One region of the Curtobacterium sp. MCSS17_015 genome, then DNA from elsewhere that is predicted to be linked to it. Evidence: predicted binding sites of a transcription regulator. Region 1 holds the regulator's gene; the other holds the start of a gene.

Evidence for each region. Region 1 encodes HspR, which represses chaperone genes until heat shock. Its sites were predicted from a motif close to AAGTTGAGTCNNNNNGACTCAACTT; they were not measured.
Region 2: the regulator HspR is predicted to act here: its motif matches at 4,586-4,610, upstream of DEJ18_RS04525 (Hsp20/alpha crystallin family protein).

The regions. Positions count from the first base shown of each region.
Region 1 is NZ_CP126256.1:468,346-479,955, forward strand. Features, by position in the region: gene dnaK (molecular chaperone DnaK) at 1-1,633, shown strand, start outside; gene grpE (nucleotide exchange factor GrpE) at 1,639-2,424, shown strand; gene DEJ18_RS02240 (DnaJ C-terminal domain-containing protein) at 2,455-3,456, shown strand; gene DEJ18_RS02245 (heat shock protein transcriptional repressor HspR) at 3,553-3,963, shown strand; gene DEJ18_RS02250 (hypothetical protein) at 4,050-5,546, shown strand; gene DEJ18_RS02255 (GntR family transcriptional regulator) at 5,794-6,447, opposite strand; gene DEJ18_RS02260 (class I SAM-dependent methyltransferase) at 6,591-7,742, shown strand; gene DEJ18_RS02265 (aldo/keto reductase) at 7,820-8,650, opposite strand; gene DEJ18_RS02270 (pilus assembly protein CpaE) at 8,710-9,132, opposite strand; gene DEJ18_RS02275 (glycoside hydrolase family 2 protein) at 9,430-11,610, shown strand, end outside.
Region 2 is NZ_CP126256.1:958,227-969,836, forward strand. Features, by position in the region: gene DEJ18_RS04500 (single-stranded DNA-binding protein) at 1-308, shown strand, start outside; gene ettA (energy-dependent translational throttle protein EttA) at 408-2,093, shown strand; gene DEJ18_RS04510 (acyl-CoA thioesterase) at 2,099-2,581, shown strand; gene DEJ18_RS04515 (acyl-CoA thioesterase) at 2,669-3,529, opposite strand; gene DEJ18_RS04520 (hypothetical protein) at 3,526-3,933, opposite strand; gene DEJ18_RS04525 (Hsp20/alpha crystallin family protein) at 4,089-4,556, opposite strand; gene DEJ18_RS04530 (DUF8185 domain-containing protein) at 4,721-5,422, shown strand; gene DEJ18_RS04535 (globin) at 5,510-5,989, opposite strand; gene DEJ18_RS04540 (mechanosensitive ion channel family protein) at 5,986-7,059, opposite strand; gene pepN (aminopeptidase N) at 7,136-9,715, opposite strand; gene DEJ18_RS04550 (mycothiol-dependent nitroreductase Rv2466c family protein) at 9,840-10,490, shown strand; gene DEJ18_RS04555 (GNAT family N-acetyltransferase) at 10,591-11,109, opposite strand; gene DEJ18_RS04560 (helix-turn-helix domain-containing protein) at 11,108-11,610, shown strand, end outside.

The DNA.
Region 1 (11,610 bases):
CGACGGCAAGAGCTACACGCCGCAGGAGATCTCGGCCCGTACCCTCGGCAAGCTCAAGCGCGACGCCGAGCAGTACCTCGGCGAGGACGTCACCGACGCGGTCATCACCGTCCCGGCGTACTTCAACGACGCCGAGCGCCAGGCCACCAAGGACGCCGGTGAGATCGCCGGCCTCAACGTCCTCCGGATCATCAACGAGCCGACCGCCGCGGCACTCGCGTACGGCCTCGACAAGGGCAAGGAAGACGAGCTCATCCTGGTCTTCGACCTCGGTGGCGGCACGTTCGACGTCTCCCTGCTCGAGGTGGGCAAGGACGAGGACTTCTCAACGATCCAGGTCCGCGCGACCTCCGGCGACAACCGCCTCGGCGGCGACGACTGGGACCAGCGCATCGTCGACCACCTCGTCAAGAAGTTCAAGGACGAGCACGGTGTCGACCTGTCGACCGACAAGATCGCGAAGCAGCGCCTCAAGGAAGCTGCGGAGCAGGCGAAGAAGGAGCTGTCGAGCCAGCTCAGCGCGAGCATCCAGCTCCCGTACCTGACCTTGACGGCCGAGGGCCCGCTCAACCTCGACGAGACCATCTCGCGCGCCCAGTTCGAGCAGATGACCTCCGACCTGCTCGACCGCACGAAGAAGCCGTTCAACGACGTCATCAAGGAGGCGGGTGTCAGCGTCAACGACATCGCGCACGTCGTCCTCGTCGGTGGATCGACCCGCATGCCCGCCGTGGCCGAGGTCGTCAAGTCGCTGACCGGTGGCAAGTCGCCGAACCAGGGTGTCAACCCGGACGAGGTCGTCGCCGTCGGCGCCGCGCTGCAGGCCGGTGTCCTCAAGGGCGAGCGCAAGGACGTCCTCCTCATCGACGTCACGCCGCTCTCGCTCGGCATCGAGACCAAGGGCGGCCTGATGACGAAGCTCATCGACCGCAACACCGCGATCCCGACCAAGCGCAGCGAGACCTTCACGACCGCAGATTCGAACCAGCCCTCGGTCGCGATCCAGGTCTTCCAGGGCGAGCGCGAGTTCACCCGTGACAACAAGCCGCTCGGCACCTTCGAGCTCACCGGCATCGCGCCGGCACCCGCGGGCATCCCGCAGATCGAGGTCACGTTCGACATCGACGCCAACGGCATCGTGCACGTGTCCGCGAAGGACAAGGGCACCGGCAAGGAGCAGTCGATGGTCATCTCCGGCGGCTCGTCGCTGCCGAAGGAGGACATCGAGCGCATGGTCCGCGAGGCCGAGGAGCACGCGGCCGAGGACAAGGCCCGCCGCGAGGCGAGCGAGCGTCGCAACCAGGCCGAGCAGCTCGTCTACTCGATCGAGAAGCTCATCAAGGAGAACGACGACAAGCTCCCCGCGGACGTCAAGTCCGAGGTCCAGGGTGACGTCGACGGCCTCAAGTCCGCACTCGCGGGCGACGACGACGAGGCCGTGAAGACCGCGTTCGACAAGCTCAACGAGTCGCAGGGCAAGCTCGGACAGGCGATCTACGCGCAGAGCCAGTCGGCGGACGCCGCCGGTGCTGCGGGAGCGGACGCCGGTGCCGAGGGCCAGACCACCGGTGACGACGAGGACATCGTCGACGCCGAGGTCGTGGACGACGACAACGACAACGACAAGAAGTAGGACACATGACCACCAGCAACGAGAACCCGCAGGACCCGCAGCACGACGGCGCCGACCTGCCCGGAGGCTCGGCTGACGGTGGGCAGACCGGTTCCGGCCCGGCGGACGCTTCCGCCGGGCCCGCCGGGTCCGCCGGCTCCGCCCCCCAGGGCGGACAGGCAGCGGGCGGACAGACACCGGGCAACCCGGTCGAGGGCTCCGAGGACGGCGCGACGGCTGACGTCGACGGCGCCGAGGACCTCATCGAGGCCGAGGGTCCGGACGTCGAGGTGTCGACGGACACCGCGCCGGCGAACGACCTGACCCCCGAGGACGAGGCGCTCCTGGCTGACGCAGCGACCGGCATCGCCGAGGACCGGCTCTCGCCGTCCGACCGCGACCTCGTCGGCGAGATGCGGACGGACATGCTCCGCGCCCAGGCCGAGCTCGTGAACTTCCGGAAGCGCGTCGAGCGTGACCGGGACGCCAACCGCGAGGCCGTCATCGCCGAGGTGGTGCGTGCACTGCTCCCCGCCCTCGACGACCTGAACCGGGCCGAGTCGCACGGCGACCTCGCCGAGGGGCCGATGCAGGTCATCGCCCAGAAGCTCCGCAGCGGGTTCGACAAGTTCAAGCTCGTGCAGATCGGCGAGAAGGGCGAGACCTTCGACCCGAACGTGCACGAGGCGATCGTCCAGCTGCCCACGCCGGGTGCGACCGGCCAGACCGTGGCGGACGTCGTCGAGCCGGGCTACAAGCTCGGTGACCGCGTGCTCCGTGCGGCCAAGGTCGCCGTGGCGGTGCCGGCCTGAGGGTCGGCGACGGTGGAAGGGAGGTGAGCCGTGGCCAGTCAGGACTGGTTCGACAAGGACTTCTACGCAGTGCTCGGGGTGTCGAAGGACGCCTCCGAGGCTGATCTGAAGAAGACGTACCGCAAGCTCGCGCGGCAGTACCACCCGGACTCCAACCCGGGTGACGCTGCTGCAGAGTCGAAGTTCAAGGAGATCAGCGAGGCGTACTCGGTGCTCTCCGACAAGGAGCAGCGCAAGGAGTACGACCAGGTCCGCGCGATGGGCTCCGGCGCTCGGTTCACCTCGGGTGGGCCGGGCGGCCAGGGCGGCTTCGAGGACGTCTTCGGCGGCATGTTCGGTGGAGGCGGCGGCGGACAGCGCGTGCGCTTCGGCCAGGGCGGCGCCGGTGGTGCCGGCGGGTTCGAGGACATCCTCGGCGGCATGTTCGGCGGGGGCGGCTTCGGCCAGAACTCCGGCGGCTTCCGGGGCTTCGGCGGACCGACGAAGGGGCGCGACGTCACCGCGACGACGACGCTCGACTTCGCCACCGCGATCGCCGGCGACACGGTCAAGCTGGCGCAGGGCAACGGCCGGCCGGTGAACGTCCGCATCCCCGCGGGCGTCGCCGACGGGCAGAAGATCCGGCTGCGAGGTCGGGGTGAACAGAGCCCCGACGGCGGCGAGGCCGGCGACCTGGTGGTCACCGTCTCCGTCCGCAAGCACCCGGTGTTCGAGCGCGACGGGCAGAACCTCCGCGTGGACGTCCCCGTGACGTTCGTCGAGGCTGCGCTCGGTGCCACGATCCAGGTGCCCACGCTCGGTGGTGAACCCGTCAAACTGCGGGTCGCGCCGGGCACGCCCTCGGGCCGGGTCCTCCGCGTCAAGGGCCGGGGCGTCCCGGGCAAGAACGGCACCGGTGACCTGCTCGCCACCGTCCAGGTCGCCGTCCCCTCCCACTTGTCCGACAAGGCACGCGCAGCGCTCGACGCCCTCGCGGACGCCCTGCCGGACGAGGACCCCCGCGAGGACCTCCTCGCCAGGGCGCGCGAGTAGCGCGCACCACACCCAGCTGGGAGGCCCGGTGTGGCTCCGTCAGGGAACCGCACCGGGCCTCCAGTCGATCCGGCAAGGAGCGCTCTGATGGCCGACATGGACGAGAACTCGCCCGTCTTCGCGATCGCGGTCGCAGCCGAGCTCGCCGAGATGCACCCGCAGACCCTGCGGCAGTACGACCGGCTCGGCCTCGTCGTGCCCGGGCGTACCCGTGGTGGTTCGCGTCGGTACTCGATGCGCGACATCACGCAGCTCCGGGAGATCGCGCGGCTCGGGTCCGAGGGCGTGTCCCTCGAGGGGATCCGCCGGGTGCTGGACCTCGAGAACGAGAACGCCCTGCTGCGGACCCGCGTCCGCGAGCTCGAGACCGCGCTCGCCGACCAGCTCATCAACCGGCCGGGCGCACGCGTCTTCGCAGCGACGACCACCGGAGCGGCGGTCTCACTCCGAGCCGGCATGCGACCGCAGCGCAACAACGCCGTGGTGCTCTACCGCCCGCCGCGCTGACTCCCTTCTCCGGTGACATGTGACATACCTCTTCGGTAGCTTCGAGGTGGCTCGTTCGAGTCACCCATCGACACCGAGGAGGAACCATGCGATCCCGACCATCCGTCATCGCGGCCGTGACGGCAGCGCTCATCGCCATCAGCACACTCGTCAGTCCGGTCACCGGTGCCACCGCTGCGGAACTCCCGCAGCACGAGTCCGCCGAGCAGCGCGGTGCGCCTGAGGGGTCGTCGACCAGGACGATCCCGCATGTGCCGATCGGCGTCCGCGTCGAGACGAGCACCGAGGGCTTCACGGTGTACGCGACACCGCAGTGCACCCTCGCGACCTACTGCAAGTCGTGGGTCCGCGTCCTCAGCGCCCAGGTCGACAAATGGCAGGTGAACACCCGGAACGGGTACTTCGTCCGTTGGCCGTCGAACTGGGCCGAGGGGACGTCACGCTCCGACGGCGTCGTGCTGAGCGAGGCCTGTGACCTCATCAACTGCTACTACAACCTCGGTCGGAGCGCCTCCGTGGGCACCATCACGCGCCCGTACGCCCCGCGAGCGCTGAACGTGTCGGTGGCGAGCAAGGACGACGTCGCCCGCACCGCTCGCGTCCAAGGGTCCGCGACTCCCAGTGCATCGATCCGCCTGAACGGTGACGAGGTCGCGAAGGCGGACTCGTCCGGCACCTGGTCGCACACCCTGACCGGCCTCAGCGTCGGGACGAACACACGCACGTACCAGCAGTACGTCGACGGCACCTACCGCGACCAGAAGCCCGTGTCGGTCACCATCACCGACCAGGCGCTCACGGCGACCGCGTCGCACGTCGACCCGGTCGCGCGGACGGCGACGGTCTCCGGGAAAGCACCGAACCGCGCGACGAGCATCGACGTCGTCTGGACCCGGAACGGCGTGGAGGAGAAGCGGATCGTCCGGCCGTCGAACGGCTCGTGGACGCTCGACGTCGACGGGTTGGTGTTCGGGCAGAACGCCGTGCGGGTCGAGGCGTTCGCCGGCGCGCAGTCGATCGGCACAGCCTCGGTCGTGGTCGACGTCCCCGCGCCGGCGTTCAGCGCAACGGCATCCTTCCCCGACGACGTGACGAAGCCGGTGACCGTGGGCGGGAACGGTGCTCCCGGGGCCACGGTCGTCGTGCGCGACGGCGACGATGAGCTCGCGCACGCGACGGTCGACCCGGCGGGGGCGTGGTCGGTGACGCTGGCCGCACCCGACCGCGGTGGCGTGCGGCGGGTCGAGGTCGAACAGTCGGGCGCCGGCGTCCCGGCCGCACGGGCGTCGGTCGACATCGACTACGGTCCCGGGGTCCGGATCACGTCGCCCGGCAACGGGTTCGTCATCCCGCCGGTGTACCCCGAGGTCCGCATCGTCGGCACCGCGGCCCCGCATGCCGTCGTCCGGCTCAGCGAGCAGGGCGTGGCGGGGAGCGACCTCGGCACCGTGACCGCGAACGACGCCGGTCGTTGGGCGATCACGACACCGGCGCTCGAGGTGCGGAACCAGGCGCTCCTCGCGACGGCGAAGTCCCGCGGTGCCAACACGACGACGGACACCGTGTCCTTGCGCGGCCAGTGATGCCCGGGCCCGGGCCTGCATGCTCGGCGTGCAGGCCCGGGCCCGCTCTCGTCCTCGCGTGCGTGATCGCCTCCGATGCCGGCGATCGTCCCGTCACGGTAGCGGGTCGTCGAAGAGCGCGTCGAAGTCTGCGCCCGCGGACGCACAGTGCCGGTTCGCCTCCTGGGGGGTTCCCGGGTCGAGCGGTGCACCGGGCCGGGCGGACCGCACGTGTGCAATGACGGCGCGGATGCACGACGAGCACATGTCAGCGGTCCGCCGCGTCCGGGTCGGGGAGCAGGTGCGCCGCCCACGTCGCCCGTTCTGCCAGCCGGCCGTCGCGGCAGTCCACGGCCACGCGGAGGGCGACGACGCTGTTCCGGATGTCCGGCCACGGCAGCACGGCGTCGAGTTCCTCGTGCCGTAGCCGGAACGTCAGGCCGTCGAGTGACCCGTGCAGCGTCGCCGTGAGCATCGGGTTCCGGCACTCCTGGATGAAGGTCCGGTAGACCGGGGTCGCGGCGTCCGCCGACGAGCGCCACGACGGTGTCTCCAGGCAGTCGAGCAGAACGCCGAGGCGCCGGAAGAGCACGGCTCGGCTCCGGTCGCCGAGCCGTGGCACCACGATACGGACGACGCCGCCGAAGAGCAGACCGAGCGCTTGGAGCGCCGGCACGACGTCCTCACGCGCGGGCACGGCGACCCGTGTGTACCGGTTCGCCCGCAGCTCGACCAGGCCGAGGTGCGCCAAGTCCGCCAGGGCCTCGCGCACCGGCGTCCGGGAGCATCCGAGTCGGACCGCGAGGTCCTCGTCGTCGAGGCGGTCGCCGGGGCACAGGGACCCGCGCATGATCTCGACCCGGAGGCGCTCCCGGGCGAGGTCACGCAGCAACGGCCTGGTGTCGGATCGCGGTGCGAACATCGGCCCCTCTCGCCCCTCGGCTGAAGCCCGGTCGGTCCGGACGATCCCGAGCGTAGGGTCCCGCCCAGCCTGCGTCACGTGTGATATACCGGCGACTGTCCATCCGGCGGTGCTCGACAGCTCGCGACCACTACCCTCGGACCGTGCCGTCCTTCGACTTCGCCGACCACTTCCGGCGCGACTCCCGGGAACACGGCCCGGACCTCATCGCGATCGACGGGACGGACCGCTTCCTGCTCGACGAGGTGCCGCACCTCCACGGCGACGCCCTGCGGCACCCCGGCGCGGTCACGGTCGTCGACGACCGGTACGGCGTGCTCACGCTCGGCGTCCTCGCCCTGCACGGCGCCTCCGACGTGCGGGTCGTCCAGGATTCGCTCGTGGGGGAGCGTGCGCTCGAGGCCAGCGCCGGGACGTTCGGCCGGCGCGGGTTCCACCACCCCGAGGGCTTCGAGGAGGCGTTCCGGGACGCTCGGCTCGTGCTCCTGCGGCTGACGAAGGGGCATGATCGCCTGGACGAGGTCGCCCGGGCCGTCGCACGCTGGGCTGCCCCCGACGTCGTGCTCGTGTGCGGCGGCCGGACAAAGTACATGACGCTCTCGCAGAACGACCTGCTCCGCCGCTGGTTCGGCGAGGTCACCGCGAGCCGTGGCCGGGGGAAGTCCCGGTTGCTCATCGCGTCGGATCCTCGGCAGGACGCCGCCGCGGAGGCCGACCGCGCCGACCCGTGGCCGCGCCGTGTCCACCAGGACGACCTCGACGTGACGATCACCGCGCACGGCGGCGTCTTCGCGGGGACGTCGCTCGACCTCGGCACCCGGGTGCTCCTCGAGGCTGCAGAGGCTGCGGTCCCCACCGCCAGGGACGCCGTCGACCTCGGGTGTGGCAACGGCGTCGTCGCGACCGTCCTCGCTCGCCGCCGCGCGCACGTCCGCGTCGTGGCGACCGACGTGTCGGCGGCGGCGATCGCCTCAGCGCGGTCGACTGCCGACGCCAACGGCGTCGGCGAACGTGTCCGGACGATCCGCAGTGACGCCGGCGACGAGCTCGACGCGGACACCGCCGACCTGGTGCTCTGCAACCCGCCGTTCCACGCCGACACCACGGTGACCACGGACGCGGCCGAGGCGATGTTCCGGAACGCGGCCGCGATCCTCCGACCCGGCGGTGAGCTGTGGACGGTCTGGAACTCGCACCTGCGCTACCGCCCGGTGCTCGAGCGCACGGTCGGACCCACCCGTCAGGTCGCGCGGACGGCCAAGTACACAGTGACCGCCTCGGTCGCTCGGCACTGAAGCCCTTCCGGACAGCGAACGGCCCCGCCCCGTCGTGTGACGGGCGCGGGGCCGGCGCGGTCGGCGAGCCGGGAGGCTCAGGCCGGGACGTAGTCGAACGTGTCCGGGTCCGGGCCGGTGCGGTGACCCTTGTCGAGGGTCGTGATGTCCGTCATGTCCTCGTCGGAGAGCTCGAAGTCGAAGATCGCGAAGTTCTCCTCGACGCGGGAGCGGGTGACCGACTTCGGGAAGACGATGTCGCCACGCTGGATGTGCCAGCGGAGGACGACCTGTGCCGGGGTCTTGCCCGTGGCTCCGGCGATGCGGACGATGGTCTCGTCGTCGAGGACGAGGCCCTGCGCGATCGGGGACCAGGCCTCGGTCGCGATGCCGTGCTCGCGACCGTAGGCGCGGAGCTCGTCCTGCACGAGGTACGGGTGCACCTCGATCTGGTTGACGGCCGGGGTGACCGTCGTCTCGGCAGCGAGGCGGTTGAGGTGGTGCGCCTGGAAGTTGCTGACGCCGATCGAACGCGCCGTACCGGCGTGGTAGAGCTCCTCGAGCGCCTTCCACGTCGGGACGAAGTCACTCACCGTCGGGAGCGGCCAGTGGATGAGGAACAGGTCGGTGTAGCCGCCGAGCAGGTCGGCCGACTTCTTGCCGTTCTCGGCGGCGAGCTGCGGGTCGTGGAAGCCGTTGTTGAGCTTCGACGTGACGAAGATCTCGGAGCGGTCGATGCCGGACTCCGCGATGGCCTCGCCGACCTCCTTCTCGTTGCCGTACATCTCGGCGGTGTCGATGTGGCGGTAGCCGACCTCGAGCGCGGCCAGGGTGGCGGCCTTCGTCTCGGAGGGGTCGATCTGGAAGACGCCGAAGCCGAGCTGGGGGATCGTGCGTCCGTCGTTGAGCGTGATGTTCGGAACGGTCATGTCCCCAGACAACACCCGCGCAGCTCACAGACGTTGCGGGAAGACCCAGGGCCCGGTGACTACTCGAGCGCCGCGGCGATGTAGGCCACCAGCGCCTCGCCGTACGCGATCGCCGGGTCCGTCGCGGCGAACGTCCGGTCGGCCCCACCGATCGTCGCCGACACCGTGTGCAGGGCGCCTCCGGCCGGCGTGACCGTCCGGGTCAGTCCGACGAACGCGGGCCCCAGGAGGTCGCGCAACTGGTCCTCGCGGGGGAGCCAGAGCGACTCGTCCGCCGTCACCGAGTCGAGCGCCCACTCCGTCGTGCCGTTGAAGCCCAGGATCGTGCCGGTCGGGTGGTCGTGCCGTTCGACGGTCATCTCGGACACGGTGTAGACGTCCTCGTCGACGCCCGGCTTGTCGATGACGAAGCGGTCGCCGGTGTCCGGGTGCCAGCGGAGGCCGGCGTCACGCAGGGAGCGGGCGAGTTCGACGCTGATCATGCGCTCCACCCTGGCACTCGGGGGTGCGGTCCGGCCGGGAGGCCCGTGGCAGGTGACCGTGGAGGTCGCGGCCGGTGGACCGCACGTTCCGCACCTCGGACCACGATGCCGGGCAGCCGTACTAGCATCACCGAGCATCCTCACGTGCGACCGCCCGCCGGTCCGCGTGCGCGACGTGGCGACGCCCGGGCGACCGGTGCCGTGCCTCCCGGCCGTGGCCGACGAGGTGCCGGAGTGTCGGACGACGTCCCGGACCGTGCTCGATGCGGACCGATCCGCCAGCAGAGAAGGACCCGCATGACCCTCGAACGCGAGGAACTCCGCGACGACTGGACCGTGTCCGCGGCCGAGGAGGACGCGCGCGCCGACCTCCCGCAGGCGGTGCGCGGCCGGGCCATCCCGGCGACGGTGCCCGGCCAGGTGCACATCGACCTCGAGCGTGAGGGGCTGCTGCCGGACCCCGCGTTCGACCGCAACGAGTCGTCGACCGCGTGGGTCGGACAGACCGACTGGGTCTACCGACGGACCGTCGACGTGGACCCGCGCGGGTTCGAACGCGTCGACCTGGTCTGTGACGGTCTCGACACCGTCGCCACCCTGACGCTCGACGGCGTGCAGGTGGGGACCACCCGGAACATGCACCGTCGCTACCGCTTCGACCTGCTCGACCTGACCGACGGGACGAACGCGAGCACCGACCGCGAGCTCGAGGTCCTGTTCGAGTCACCGTACCGCGAGGCCGAGCGGGTCGCCGCCCGCGCGGGCACGATGCCCGGCCCGTACGACGAGCCGTTCCCGTACGTGCGGAAGCAGGCGTCGAACTTCGGCTGGGACTGGGGTCTGACGGCGGTGACGAGCGGCCCGTGGCGTCCGGTCGCCATCGAGCGCTGGTCCACCGCACGACTGCGCGACGTCCGGCCGCTGGTCGACGTCGAAGCGGGGGAAGGTGTCCTCGACGCCCACATCGCGTTCGAGCGCTCCGGCATGAACGACCTGGACCAGGACGGGGAGGACGACGACCTGGTGCTCGTCGTCACGGTGTCCGGTCACGGCACGAAGCAGCGCTCGCGGGTGAACGTGACGCCGAAGGAGGACGAGGCCGTCGTGACGGTCCGGATCCCCGAGGCCGAACTCTGGTGGCCGCGCGGGTACGGCCCCCAGCCGCTCTACGACGTCGAGGTGCACCTGCAGACCGTGGACGGGGACGTCCTCGACCGCTCGTCCTTCCGGACGGGCTTCCGCTCGGTGCACGTGGACACGGCCGAGGACTCGGTCGGTCGTCCCTTCGCGATCCGGGTGAACAGCACCCTGATCGACGTCCGTGGCGTGAACTGGATCCCGGACGACGTGATCGTCTCCCGGGTGACGAAGGAGCGGTACGCCGAGCGGCTCGACGCGGCGGTGATGCTCAACGCGAACCTGGTGCGGGTGTGGGGCGGCGGCGTCTACGAGTCGCACGACTTCTACGAGCGCTGCGACGAACTCGGGCTGCTGGTGTGGCAGGACTTCCTGTTCGCCTGCGCCTCGTACCCCGAGATCGAACCGATCCGCAGCGAGGTCATCGCGGAGGCGCGGGACAACGTCGGCCGCCTGGCCCGGCACCCGTCCCTCGTGGTCTGGAACGGCAACAACGAGAACATCTGGTTGCACGACGCCGACGGGTGGGGCGACGAGCTCGGCGACCGCGGCTGGGGGCTCGACTACTACCTCGACCTGCTGCCGACGATCGTCGACGCCGTGGACCCGTCGCGGTTCTACACGGTGGCGTCGCCCTGGTCCGGTGACGAGGCGTTGGCTCCGAACGACGTGGACCACGAGACGCACCACTCGTGGGACGTCTGGAACCGGGTGTCGGACGAGCACTACCGCGACTCGGTGCCGCGCTTCGTGTCCGAGTTCGGTTGGCAGGCGCCGCCCGCGTGGCGGACCCTCCGCGAGGCCGTCACGGACGACCCGATGACCCCGACCTCTCCCGGGGTCGTGCACCACCAGAAGGCCGACGACGGCATGGGCAAGCTCGCCCGCGGCCTGGAGCCCCGGTTCGGCGGAGGTCGGGACACCGACTTCGACCGCTGGCACTGGCTCACCCAGCTGCAGCAGGCACGCGCGATCGCGACCGGTGTCGAGCACTGGCGGACGCACTGGCCGCGAACCACCGGCGTCGTCGTCTGGCAGCTCAACGACCTGTGGCCGGTGTCGTCGTGGTCGGCGATCGACTCGGCGGGGCGCCGCAAGCCGCTCGCGCACGAGCTGCGTCGCCTGTACGACGACGTCCTGCTGACGATCCGTCCGGTCTCGACCGTGGTCACCACGATCACGCCGCTCGCGCCGGGCGCGGAGCGCGAGGACCGGACGGGAGGCGCGCACCCGCCGACCGCGCAGCTGCCGGTTCCCGACGCCGACGGCTCCCCGGTCGAGGTCGCCGTCCGGTCCGCGCGGAACGGCATCGACTCGGTGGTCCGCGTGCGGCGCATCGAC
Region 2 (11,610 bases), 490 kb from region 1:
GCAACTGGATCCGCGTCCCGCGGCACGTCGGCGACGCGCCCTCCGCGTACGGGGCGGGCCCGGACGTCGACCCCCGGACCGGCGAGGTCGGCGACGACGACCCGGTCGACGGGGACCTCCACGATCGCGGCCCGGCCGCGGACACGACCGGGTCCGTCGACCCCGTCCGGGGGCGCGACGAGCACGGTGACGACGTGCTCGTCGACGCGTCGTACGACGCCGGAGGCGTCGGAGCGCACGACACCGCGTCGCACACCGACGGCTCCGTGTCACCCGTCGATCTGTTCCCCGGGCAGGAGCCGGGGTGACGCCGCGACCGTCGCCGCGGGGTCCGGCGCAGCGCCGACCGCGCCGACACCGGGAGCGGGGCAGCGCTGAGGGCCTCGGATCGGTAGACTCGGTCCGATATGGCTGAGTACATCTACCAGATGGTCCGCGCCCGCAAGGCGGTCGGCGACAAGCTGATCCTCGACGACGTCACGATGTCGTTCCTCCCCGGCGCCAAGATCGGCGTCGTCGGGCCGAACGGTGCGGGCAAGTCGACGATCCTGAAGATCATGGCGGGGCTCGACCAGCCGTCCAACGGCGAGGCGAAGCTGACCCCGGGCTTCACCGTCGGCATCCTCATGCAGGAGCCCGAGCTCGACGAGACCAAGACGGTGCTCGAGAACGTGCAGGAGGGCGTCGGCGAGATCCACGGCAAGCTCACGCGCTTCAACGAGATCTCGGCCGCGATGGCCGAGCCCGACGCGGACTTCGACGCGCTCCTCGCCGAGATGGGGACCCTGCAGGAAGAGATCGACGCCGCCGACGCGTGGGACCTCGATTCGCAGCTCGAGCAGGCGATGGCCGCGCTCCAGTGCCCCCCGGGGGACGAGCTCGTCACGCACCTCTCCGGCGGTGAGAAGCGCCGCGTCGCGCTCTGCAAGCTCCTGCTCCAGAAGCCCGACCTGCTCCTGCTCGACGAGCCCACCAACCACCTCGACGCCGAGAGCGTGCAGTGGCTCGAGCAGCACCTGCAGCAGTACCACGGTGCGGTCCTCGCCGTGACCCACGACCGGTACTTCCTCGACCACGTCGCACAGTGGATCGCCGAGGTCGACCGAGGCCGTCTCTACCCGTACGAGGGCAACTACTCGACCTACCTCGAGAAGAAGCGCGCTCGTCTCGAGGTCCAGGGCAAGAAGGACGCCAAGCTCGCCAAGCGCCTGTCGTCCGAGCTCGACTGGGTCCGCAGCAACGCGAAGGGCCGCCAGGCGAAGTCCAAGGCGCGCCTGGCCCGCTACGAGGAGATGGTCAACGAAGCCGAGCGCACGCGCAAGCTCGACTTCGAGGAGATCGTGATCCCCGTCGGCCCGCGTCTCGGGTCCCAGGTCATCGACGCCGAGCACCTGCACAAGCAGTTCGGTGAGCGCGTCATCATCGGCGACCTGTCGTTCACGCTGCCGCGGAACGGCATCGTCGGGGTCATCGGCCCGAACGGCGTCGGCAAGACGACGCTGTTCAAGACGATCGTCGGGCTCGAGCCCCTCGACGGCGGCCAGCTGAAGATCGGTGACACGGTCGACATCTCCTACGTCGACCAGAGCCGCGGCGGCATCGACCCGAACAAGAACCTGTGGGAGGTCGTGTCGGACGGTCTCGACTACATCCAGGTCGGCAAGACCGAGATCCCGTCGCGTGCCTACGTCTCGCAGTTCGGGTTCAAGGGCCCGGACCAGCAGAAGCGTGCGGGCATCCTGTCGGGTGGTGAGCGCAACCGTCTGAACCTCGCGCTGACGCTCAAGCAGGGCGGCAACCTGCTGCTCCTCGACGAGCCCACGAACGACCTGGACGTCGAGACCCTCGGCAGCCTCGAGAACGCCCTGCTCGAGTACCCCGGTTGCGCCGTGGTCATCACGCACGACCGGTGGTTCCTCGACCGCATCGCGACGCACATCCTCGCGTGGGAAGGCCTCAACGAGGACGGCACGCCGATCTGGTACTGGTTCGAGGGCAACTTCGAGGCGTACGAAGAGAACAAGGTCGAGCGCCTCGGTGCCGACGCCGCGAAGCCCGGACGCGCGACGTACCGCAAGCTCACGCGGGACTAGCCCCCGTGGCGAGACTGCACGCGCCGGTCCGCATCCGCTGGAGCGACATCGACGCCTACGGGCACGTCAACAATTCGGCGATGCTCCGGCTGCTCGAAGAAGCACGCGTGCTGGCGTTCTGGGCGCCGGACCCCGACGAGGTGGACGAGTCGGGGTCCGCGCCGGAACCCGTGATCGACGGGCGCCCGGGTTCCGGGACGATGACGGTCATCGCGGCGCAGCGGCTCGAGTACCTGGCATCCACGCCGTACTTCCGTCGGCCGCTCGACATCCAGTTGTGGATCGGGCGGATCGGTGGGGCCAGCCTGGACATCTCGTACGAGGTCTGGTCGCCCGCCGGACACGAGCCGGCGGAGCTATACACGCGCGCCACCACGGCGCTCGTCCTCGTGGACGCGACGACCAACCGACCGCGACGGCTCACTGAAGCCGAGCGAGCGGCGTGCCAGCCGTACATCGAGCCACCCGTGCGGTTCTCCCGGCCGTGAGACTCCCGCAGCGACCTCGGCCGTGACCTCGGTCCGCCGCTGACCGACGTCGCTGAGACAGGCCCCGCTCGTCGAGCGGGGCCAGTCTCACTCGGTGGGCAGGCGCATCATGCCCTCTTGTGCGACGGTCGCCAGCAGCCGTCCGTCGCGGGAGAACATGCGACCGAGCGCGAGGCCCCGACCGCCCTGGGCGCTCGGCGACTCCTGCGCGTAGAGCACCCAGTCGTCAGCGCGCCCGTCGCGGTGCCACCACATCGCGTGGTCGAGGCTCGCGAGTTTCACGCCCGGTGTGCCCCACGCGACCCCGTGCCGACGCATGATCGGTTCGAGGAGGGACAGGTCGCTCGCGTAGGCCAGGACCGCGCGGTGCAACGCGGGGTCGTCCGGCAGGTCCCCTTCGACCCGGAACCACACCGCCTGGTGGGCGACGCGAGCGCCCTGCACGTCGAAGTAGACCGGGCCGTCGACGTGCCGCAGGTCGATCGAGCGCTCGGCCCAGGCCTGGGCCGTGGGGTGGTCGACCGCGCCCAGCACCGACGCCGCCGACGGGAGCGACTCCGGGTCGGGGACGTCCACGGGGAACGGATCCTGGTGCTCCGCGCCGGTGTCCGGGACCTGGAACGACGCGATCATCGAGAAGATCGGGAGACCGTTCTGGTACGCCTGGGCTCGTCGGGTCGCGAACGAGCGTCCGTCGTGGATGCGCTCGACGCCGAACGTGATCGGGACGTCGATCGCACCGGGGCGCAGGAAGTAGCCGTGCACGGAGTGGATGTCCCGGCCCTCGATGGTGGTCTGCGCTGCGACGATGCACTGCGCGAGCACCTGGCCGCCGAACACCCGTCCTCCGGGGGACCAGTGGCTGGCACCGGTCAGGATCGTCTCCCTGGTGCTCGCCCCGGTGTCCTCGAGTCGCAGGGTCGTGAGGAAGTCGGGTTCGCGGATCACGCCGCCAGTCTACGAACGGGACCCGGTGTGGCCGAGGAGGGCGCGGGGGGCCTGCCCGCCGTACCGAGGTCGATGACGTCCGACGGGACCGGCTCCTCCTGGTCGGCTGGGTCGCCCGCCACGTCCTGGAGGGCCGCTGCATCCGGATCGACGAGGCTCGCCGCCGTCGGGGAGGTCCGGAGCAGGCTCCAGATCGCCACCGCGACGAGTGCTCCGCTGACGCTGGCCGCCCATGGTGTGAGCACATGGGACCAGAGAACGGGTGCGGCCAGCCAGACGAGGTGGTTGGCGATGACCGAGCCCGTCACGCCGAGGAACAGGGCGAGACGGGGACGGAGGCTCGGGCCGGCCAGCAGACCGGTGACGACGAGGACGGAGAGCAGTGCGTTGACGAGGTGCGGCATGGGCGGGACCGTGGTGACGAGACGAGACGAGACGAGACGAGACGAGACGAGACGAGACGAGACGAGTCGGCGAGGACGTCGACTGTGACAGTGGGAGGCGGAGCCGACGGGCCGACCCGCTCCGGGTCGGCCCGTCGGCCCCGGGAGATGCCGGCTCAGCTGCCGGAGCCACCCTGCCCGACCGCGAGCGGCTGCGCTCCGGCGGCGGAACCGGCGTCCGCACCGCTCGTGCTGACGGCGATCTTCCGGGGCTTCGACGACTCCTGGACGGGGATCGTGACGCTCAGCACACCGTTGTCGTAGTGCGCGGCGATCCGCTCGACGTCCAGGCCGTCGCCGAGGGTGAGCTGGCGGACGAACGAGCCGGGCTGGCGTTCCCGCGTGAGCCACTGCGCTCCGTCGGGAGCGCCGAGGGTGCGCTCGGCCCGGATGGTGAGGACCGACCCGTCGACGTCGATGTCGACGGAGCCTGGATCGACTCCGGGCAGGTCGACGTCCATCACGTAGTGGTCACCGGCACGGTAGAGGTCCATCGGCATCGAGCGCGGCCCGGCTGCTGCGCCGCTGAGGAGGGATCCGGCGAGGCGGTCGAGCTCGCGGAACGGATCGAAGGTCATGGCCATCTGCATCAACTCCTTCACTGAGTGCTTCGCGGTTGAGTCGCCCTGACTCAACTGCCTCCCGTTTTAGCACTCGAACCCGGAGAGTGCCAAAAACGGGCTCAGAGCTCGCTGAGCGCCGGGGACCAGGGAGCGGAAGGTCGTGCGCGGCTAGGATCGAACGTGACATGAGCAGCTCGTTCACCCTTCCCGACGCCGCCTCGCTCGGTGACCTCCGCACCTACCTCGGGCGAGCCGCTCGGATCGAGGACGGGTCGGTCCGCCTCATCGCCGACTCCGGTGTCCTGGCCGTGTACACGGCGATCCTCTACCCGCTCGGGCTGCTCGACGAACTGCCCACCGTGCTCGGATTGCGCACGTTCGCCCTCACCCAGCCGGAGCACATCGACGTCGTGGTGCCGCTCCGCTCGTTCCAGGAGCGCCTGCGCCTGCTCGCCGAGGCGAACGACGTCGAGCACGCCGATGCAGCGGACCCCACGCGGGCGACCCCGATCGAGGTCGAACTCCCGCTCGAGGTGCACACCGTGACCTGGGCTGCGATCTCCCCGCCCCGGGGCGGTTGGGTGCCGCTCCCCGACGTCTCGGCGGAACTGCTGCACCGTGCCGCGCGCCAGGGGATCGACGAGGTCGCCGCCTCCGTGCCGACGAGCTCGGGGGAGTCCATCGTCCGCCGCGTCCGCTCCGAGGTGTGGGGTCGACCGATCGCGGGCGTCGAGCACCTGCCGGCCGGCGCGGGCTTCGCCGCCGAGAGCCTCGGCTTCCTCGGGACCGAGCCGGTCCGGCTGTTCGAGACGGGCCCGTGGAGCCGGTTGACGACCTCCAGGGGGCACGTGCTCGTGAAGCGCCGAGCCTGGACGCTCAGTTCCTGACCGAGGGACGCAAGGCCCGTGGCGTGCTCGCCAGGGGCCTCCCGTCGGTTCGTCGGCACGCCGCTGCGGCGGCACCCGGCGCTCCCGTCAGTCGAAGGAGTTCGTCATCGCGTGCGCCGCACGGTCGAGGTAGGCCCACAGCTCGGCCTCGTCGAGCGGAGCGAGGTCGAGTGACTCGACGGCGTCGTGCATGTGCTGGAGCCAGTGCTCGCGCGCCTCGGGCGTGATGCGGAACGGGTGGTGTCGCATCCGGAGTCGGGGGTGGCCGCGCTGCTCGCTGTAGGTCGACGGGCCGCCCCAGTACTGCTGGAGGAACTGCGAGAGCCGCCAGACCGCGCCCTCGAGGTCGTCGGCCGGGTACATCGGCCAGATGACCTCGTCCTGCTGCACACCCTCGTAGAAGCGGCGGACCAGGCGGTCGAAGGTCGGGGCGCCACCGATCCGGTCGAACAGGGAACCGCTCGCCGCAGCCCCGCCCGGTCCCACACGGAGGGTGACGGGCTGCGCGGGGACGCCGCCTGTCCGCTCGCCCGCAGGCGGGCCGAGGGGGATGGACGGTCCGGTCATGGCGTGTCCTCAGGGTCCTTGCTGTCGTCCCCGGTCCGGATCGCCCGGCCCAGGATGTTCATCCGGCCGCGGCGGGCCCGCGGCGCGGGGGTGGGCACCGGCGCGGTGCGGACGGGACGGAGGCCGTTCACCGACGTGGCGTTCTCCCATCCCTCGGGCATGATCATCGCCATCGCCGGCAGGGTGACGCCGAGTTCGTCGACGCTGCGCTTCAGGCGGACGCGGAGTTCCCGACCGACGACGTCGAGTTCCGAAGCGCGGGTCTTCACGACCAGGCGGAACACCATGCCCGAGTCGGTGACGGACTGCAGACCCCAGATCTCCGGCTTCTCCACGATGCGCTGCCGCCAGCGGGACTCCTGGGACATCGTGACCGCGGCGTGCAGGAGGGCGTCCTGCACGGCGTCGATGTCGGTGTCGTACGGCACGGTGATGTCGACGAGGACGCGCGACCACCCCTGCGACAGGTTGCCGACGCGGAGGATCTGACCGTTCGGCACGAACCAGAGGATGCCGTTCACGTCGCGGATCTGCATGACCCGGAGGCCGACGGACTCGACGACCCCGGTCGCCTGTCCGGTGTCGACGACGTCCCCGACGCCGGCCTGGTCCTCGAGGATCATGAAGATGCCGGACAGGATGTCGCGGACGATGCTCTGCGCGCCCACGGCGAGGCCGGCGGCGACCACGGAGGCGCCACCGACGATCCCGACCGCTGCGGTCGGGAACACCGTCGAGATGATGATCGCGAACGCGATCACCGCGACCACGACGGTCGCGAGGTTCTCGAGCACGCTGCCGAGCGTCCGGGTGCGTTGGACGACGCGGGCGGTCTGCAGTGGGGAGGCCACCAGGGCCTGGGTGTCCGCGGCGCCCTGCCGCTTCTTCACGCCGTTGACGATGCGGTCGACGACCTGCTTGATCGTCCGGCGGAGGACGAGGCGGATGATGACCGCCGCGAGCAGGACGATGAGGATCGTGATCGGGACGTGCCAGGTGTCGACGAACTGGGTGAACGTGTTCGACGCCCACTTCGAGACGTCGTCGGTGGTGTCTGCTGCCGAGATCATGTCCGGACGATGCTAAACGGCGAGGCTCCGACGCCCCTGGAGGAACGCCGGAGCCTCGCCCCTGCTCACATCGGGATCAGGCGTCCGCTGCCTGGACGCGGAGCGCGCGCTCGGTGCCGGCGAGGTTCTCGCTGACGATCCGGCGCAGCGCCGGCGTCTCCGGGTGCGCGTCGAGCCAGGCCCGGGCGGCGTCGCGCAGCTCCGTCGACGCCAGCGGTGCCGGGTACAGGCCCGTGACGACGGTGTCGGCGATGTGGTAGCTGCGCTCGTCCCAGATCCGCGTGATCACGTCGAAGTACCGCTGCACGAGGCCCTCGAGCACGACCGGGGCGTTCACGTGCTGGAAGCCGATCGTGGTCTGCCGGACGATCGCGTTCGGCGCGTCGTCACTGTCGACGAGCGACGAGAACGCTGCGAGCTTGCCCTCGGCGGTCGGGATCGTCGCCCGGGCACGAGCGGCTGCCTGCTCACCGGAGGCCGTGCGGTCGGCGGCGAGCTCGGTGTCGATCTCGTCGTTGCCCGCAGCGCCCGCGAGCACGAGGCCCTCGAGCAGCTCCCAGCGGAGGTCGGTGTCGACCTCGAGCCCCTGCAGCGTCACCGAGCCGTCACGCAGGCCCTGCAGCGTCGCCACGTGCTCGGGCGTCGACGGGATCTGCGCGAAGAACTTCACGAACTGGAACTGCGCATCCGAACCGGACTCGGCCGACGAGGCCAGCTGCCACAGCGTGTCACCGACGGTGCGCACCGTGGCGTCCGACTTCGACGGGGCGACGTAGTTGCGTGCCGCCAGGAGCAGCTGTGACAACGTGGTGCGGATCGTGGTGGACTCGGTCTCGGTGGCGATGTTGCCGAGCACCAGGGTGACGTAGTCGCTGGCGGGGGACTCGGCGTCACGCGTGGCGTCCCAGACGGCACCCCAGACGATCGACCGGGCGAGCGGGTTCGCGATCGCCGCGAGGTGCTCGATCGCGGTGCGACGCGACTGCTCGTCGAGACGGATCTTGGCGTACGCCAGGTCGTCGTCGTTGAGCAGCACGAGGTCGCCGCGGTGCACGCCGACCAGCTCGGGGACCTCGGTGCGGGCACCGTCGACGTCGATCTCGACGCGGTGGACGCGGTCGAGCTTGCCGCCGGACGAAGCCGTGTCCGCACCGAAGGGTGCCGACGGGTCGTTCGTGAAGGCGTACACGCCGATGGCCAGACGGTGCGGGCGCAGCGTCGGGTAGTCCGACGGAGCTTCCTGCAGGACGGCGAACGAGGTGATGACACCGTCGTCGTCGGTCTCGATCTCGGGGCGCAGGGTGTTCACGCCGGCGGTCTCGAGCCAGAGCTTCGACCACTCGGACAGGTCGCGACCGCTGGTGGCCTCGAGCTCGACGAGCAGGTCCTTCAGCTCGGTGTTGGAGTGGTGGTGCTTCCCGAAGTACGCCGAGACACCCGCGAAGAACGCGTCGATGCCGACCCACGCGACGAGCTGCTTGAGGACCGAGCCACCCTTGGCGTAGGTGATGCCGTCGAAGTTGACCTGGACGTCCTCGAGGTCGTTGATCGTCGCGACGATCGGGTGCGTCGAGGGGAGCTGGTCCTGGCGGTAGGCCCAGGACTTCTCCATCGCCTGGAACGTCGTCCAGGCGCCGGTCCACTCGGTGGCCTCGGCCGTCGCGATGGTCGAGGCCCACTCGGCGAACGACTCGTTCAGCCAGAGGTCGTTCCACCACTTCATGGTGACGAGGTCGCCGAACCACATGTGCGCGAGCTCGTGCAGGATCGTGACGACCCGGCGCTCCTTGATGGCGTCGGTGACCTTCGAGCGGAAGACGTAGGTCTCGGTGAAGGTGACCGCGCCCGCGTTCTCCATCGCGCCGGCGTTGAACTCCGGCACGAAGAGCTGGTCGTACTTCTCGAAGGGGTAGGCGACGTCGAACTTCTCCTCGAAGTACGCGAAGCCCTTCCGCGTCGTCTCGAAGACGTAGTCCGGGTCGAGGTACTCGGCGAGCGACTTGCGCGCGAAGACGCCGAGCGGGATGGTCCGACCGTCGCGGCTGGTCAGCTCGCTGCGGACGACCTCGTACGGGCCCGCGATGAGCGCGGTGATGTAGCTCGAGATGCGCGCGGTCGGCGGGAAGGTCCATGTGGCGTGGTCGCCGTCGACGTGCGGCTCCGGCGTCGGGGCGTTCGAGACGACCTGCCAGCGGGCCGGTGCGGTGACGGTGAAGGAGAACTCGGCCTTGAGGTCGGGCTGCTCGAACACGGCGAACATCCGGCGGCTGTCCGGCACCTCGAACTGCGAGTACAGGTAGACCTCGTCGTCGACGGGGTCGACGAAGCGGTGCAGTCCTTCACCGGTGTTCGTGTACAGCGCGTCGGCGACGACGACGAGCTCGTTCTGCTCCTGCAGGTCGGCGAGCTGGATGCGGACGCCGTCGTTCACCGCGTCGACGTCGAGCGCCGTGCCGTTCAGGGTGACCGAGTGCACGGTCTTCGTGATGGCGTCGATGAAGGTCGATGCGCCGGCGGTGGCGGTGAAGCGCACGCGGGTGGTGCTGCCGAAGGTCTCGGCTCCGCGCGTCAGGTCGAGCTCGACGTCGTACGTCTGCACGCTGACGATGCCGGCGCGTTCCTGGGCTTCGATTCGGGTGAGGTTCTCTCCGGGCACGGACGCTCCATCTTCGCTGCGGACGCGGACGATCGATGTCCGCGTGTCGGGTGTCCCGGCCGGCGTCGTGCACCGGTGGGACGGCTCGGCGACCAGCCTAGCGAGCGGGCGTACGCTGCGATCCGTGACCGACACGACTGTGGAGAAGACCCCTGGGACCCGGACTGCTGTGGAGTTCTGGTTCGACCCGACCTGCCCCTGGGCCTGGATGACGAGCCGCTGGGTGGGGGAGGTCGAGCGGCACCGCGACCTCGACGTCACCTGGAACGTGATGAGCCTGTTCGTCCTCAACGAGCACAACGAGGACATGCCCGCCGAGTACCGCGACGCCCTGGAACGGAACCAGGTGTACGCGCGCCTGGTGACCGCCGCGAAGACCCGCAACGGCCAGGCGGTCGTGAAGCCGCTCTACGACGCGCTCGGCGAGCAGGTCCACCACCGCCAGCAGAAGGACCCGCAGCAGGTCGTGCCGGCCGTGCTCGAACAGCTCGGCCTCGACGCCGACCTCGCCGATGCCGCCTGGACGGACGAGACCGACGCCGCGATGCGGGAGAGTCACCGGGACGGGATCGAGCGCGTCGGCCAGGACGTCGGCACGCCCGTCATCGCCGTCGACGGCGTCGCGTTCTTCGGGCCGGTCATCTCGCCGGCGCCGAAGGGGCAGGAGGCGCTCAACCTCTGGGACGGCGTCGTCGCCGCGGCCCGCTACCCGGGCTTCTTCGAACTCAAGCGCTCCCGCACCACCGGCCCGGTCTTCGACACCGTCGAGGACTGACCGCCCGTTCGCGCCCCGCACGCGCATCGCGCCGCGTTCCGACGGGGCGCGACGTGCGACCGGGGCGAACGGGCGGACCGGGGCGCGGCCCCCGCGCCGCTCAGGTGAGCGGCAACCGCATCAGCGTCAGGTCGAGCCACCGGTCGAACTTGCGCCCGACCTCCGGGACGACGGCGACCGTCTCGAACCCGAGCCGCTCGTGCAGCGCGATCGACCCCGTGTTCGTGCTGCAGATCCCGGCGATCATGACGTGTCGGCCCTCCGCCGTCGCACGCGTCACGAGTGCGCCCATGAGCGTCGAGGCGACACCTCGTCCGCGGAAGCCCTGGACGACGTAGACGCTGTGTTCGACGGTGTGCCGGTAGCCCGGGTGTGGCCGCCACTGCGAGTACGAGGCGTACCCGGCGACGACACCGTCGACCTCGGCGACGACGACCGGCCACCCGTCGGCCTGGCGCTCCGCCAACCACGTGTCGAACCACGCCCGGGGGTGCGGTTCCTCCTGCCAGATCACGGTGGAGTGCAGGACGGCGTCGACGTGGAGGGCGTGCACGACGTCGAGGTCGGCGGGGGTGCAGTCGCGGACCGTCACCGCGTTCGTCGCATATGCTGTCGCCATGTCTCACATCGTAGACGAGCAGGAGGCTCCGGCTGCAACCCGGGACGCCGTCGAGGACCCGGACGACGCCGACCAGCGCCGCCTCGGCGAACGCCTGCAGCGCCTCCGCACCGAACGTCGCTGGAGCCTCACCGAGCTCGCCGAGGAGTCCGGCGTCTCCCGCGCGATGATCAACCGCGTCGAGCGGGGCGTCTCGAGTCCGACCGCCACGATCCTCGGCCGACTGTCCGGCGCCTTCGGACTGACCGTCTCGCAGCTGCTCGACGAAGCCCTCGAGCACGAGGTCCCGCGCACGAGCGACCCGGACGAGGCCAGGGGTGTGCAGCGTGCGGCCTCGGCCGACTCGTGGACCGACCCCGAGACCGGGTACCGCCGTCGCCCGCTGTCGAGCGCCGACTTCCCCGCCGACGTGACCGAGGTCCGGCTGCCGTCCGGCCGCGAGGTCGCGTACCCCGCCAGCGCCTACGCCTTCCTCCGGCACTGCATCTGGGTCGTCGACGG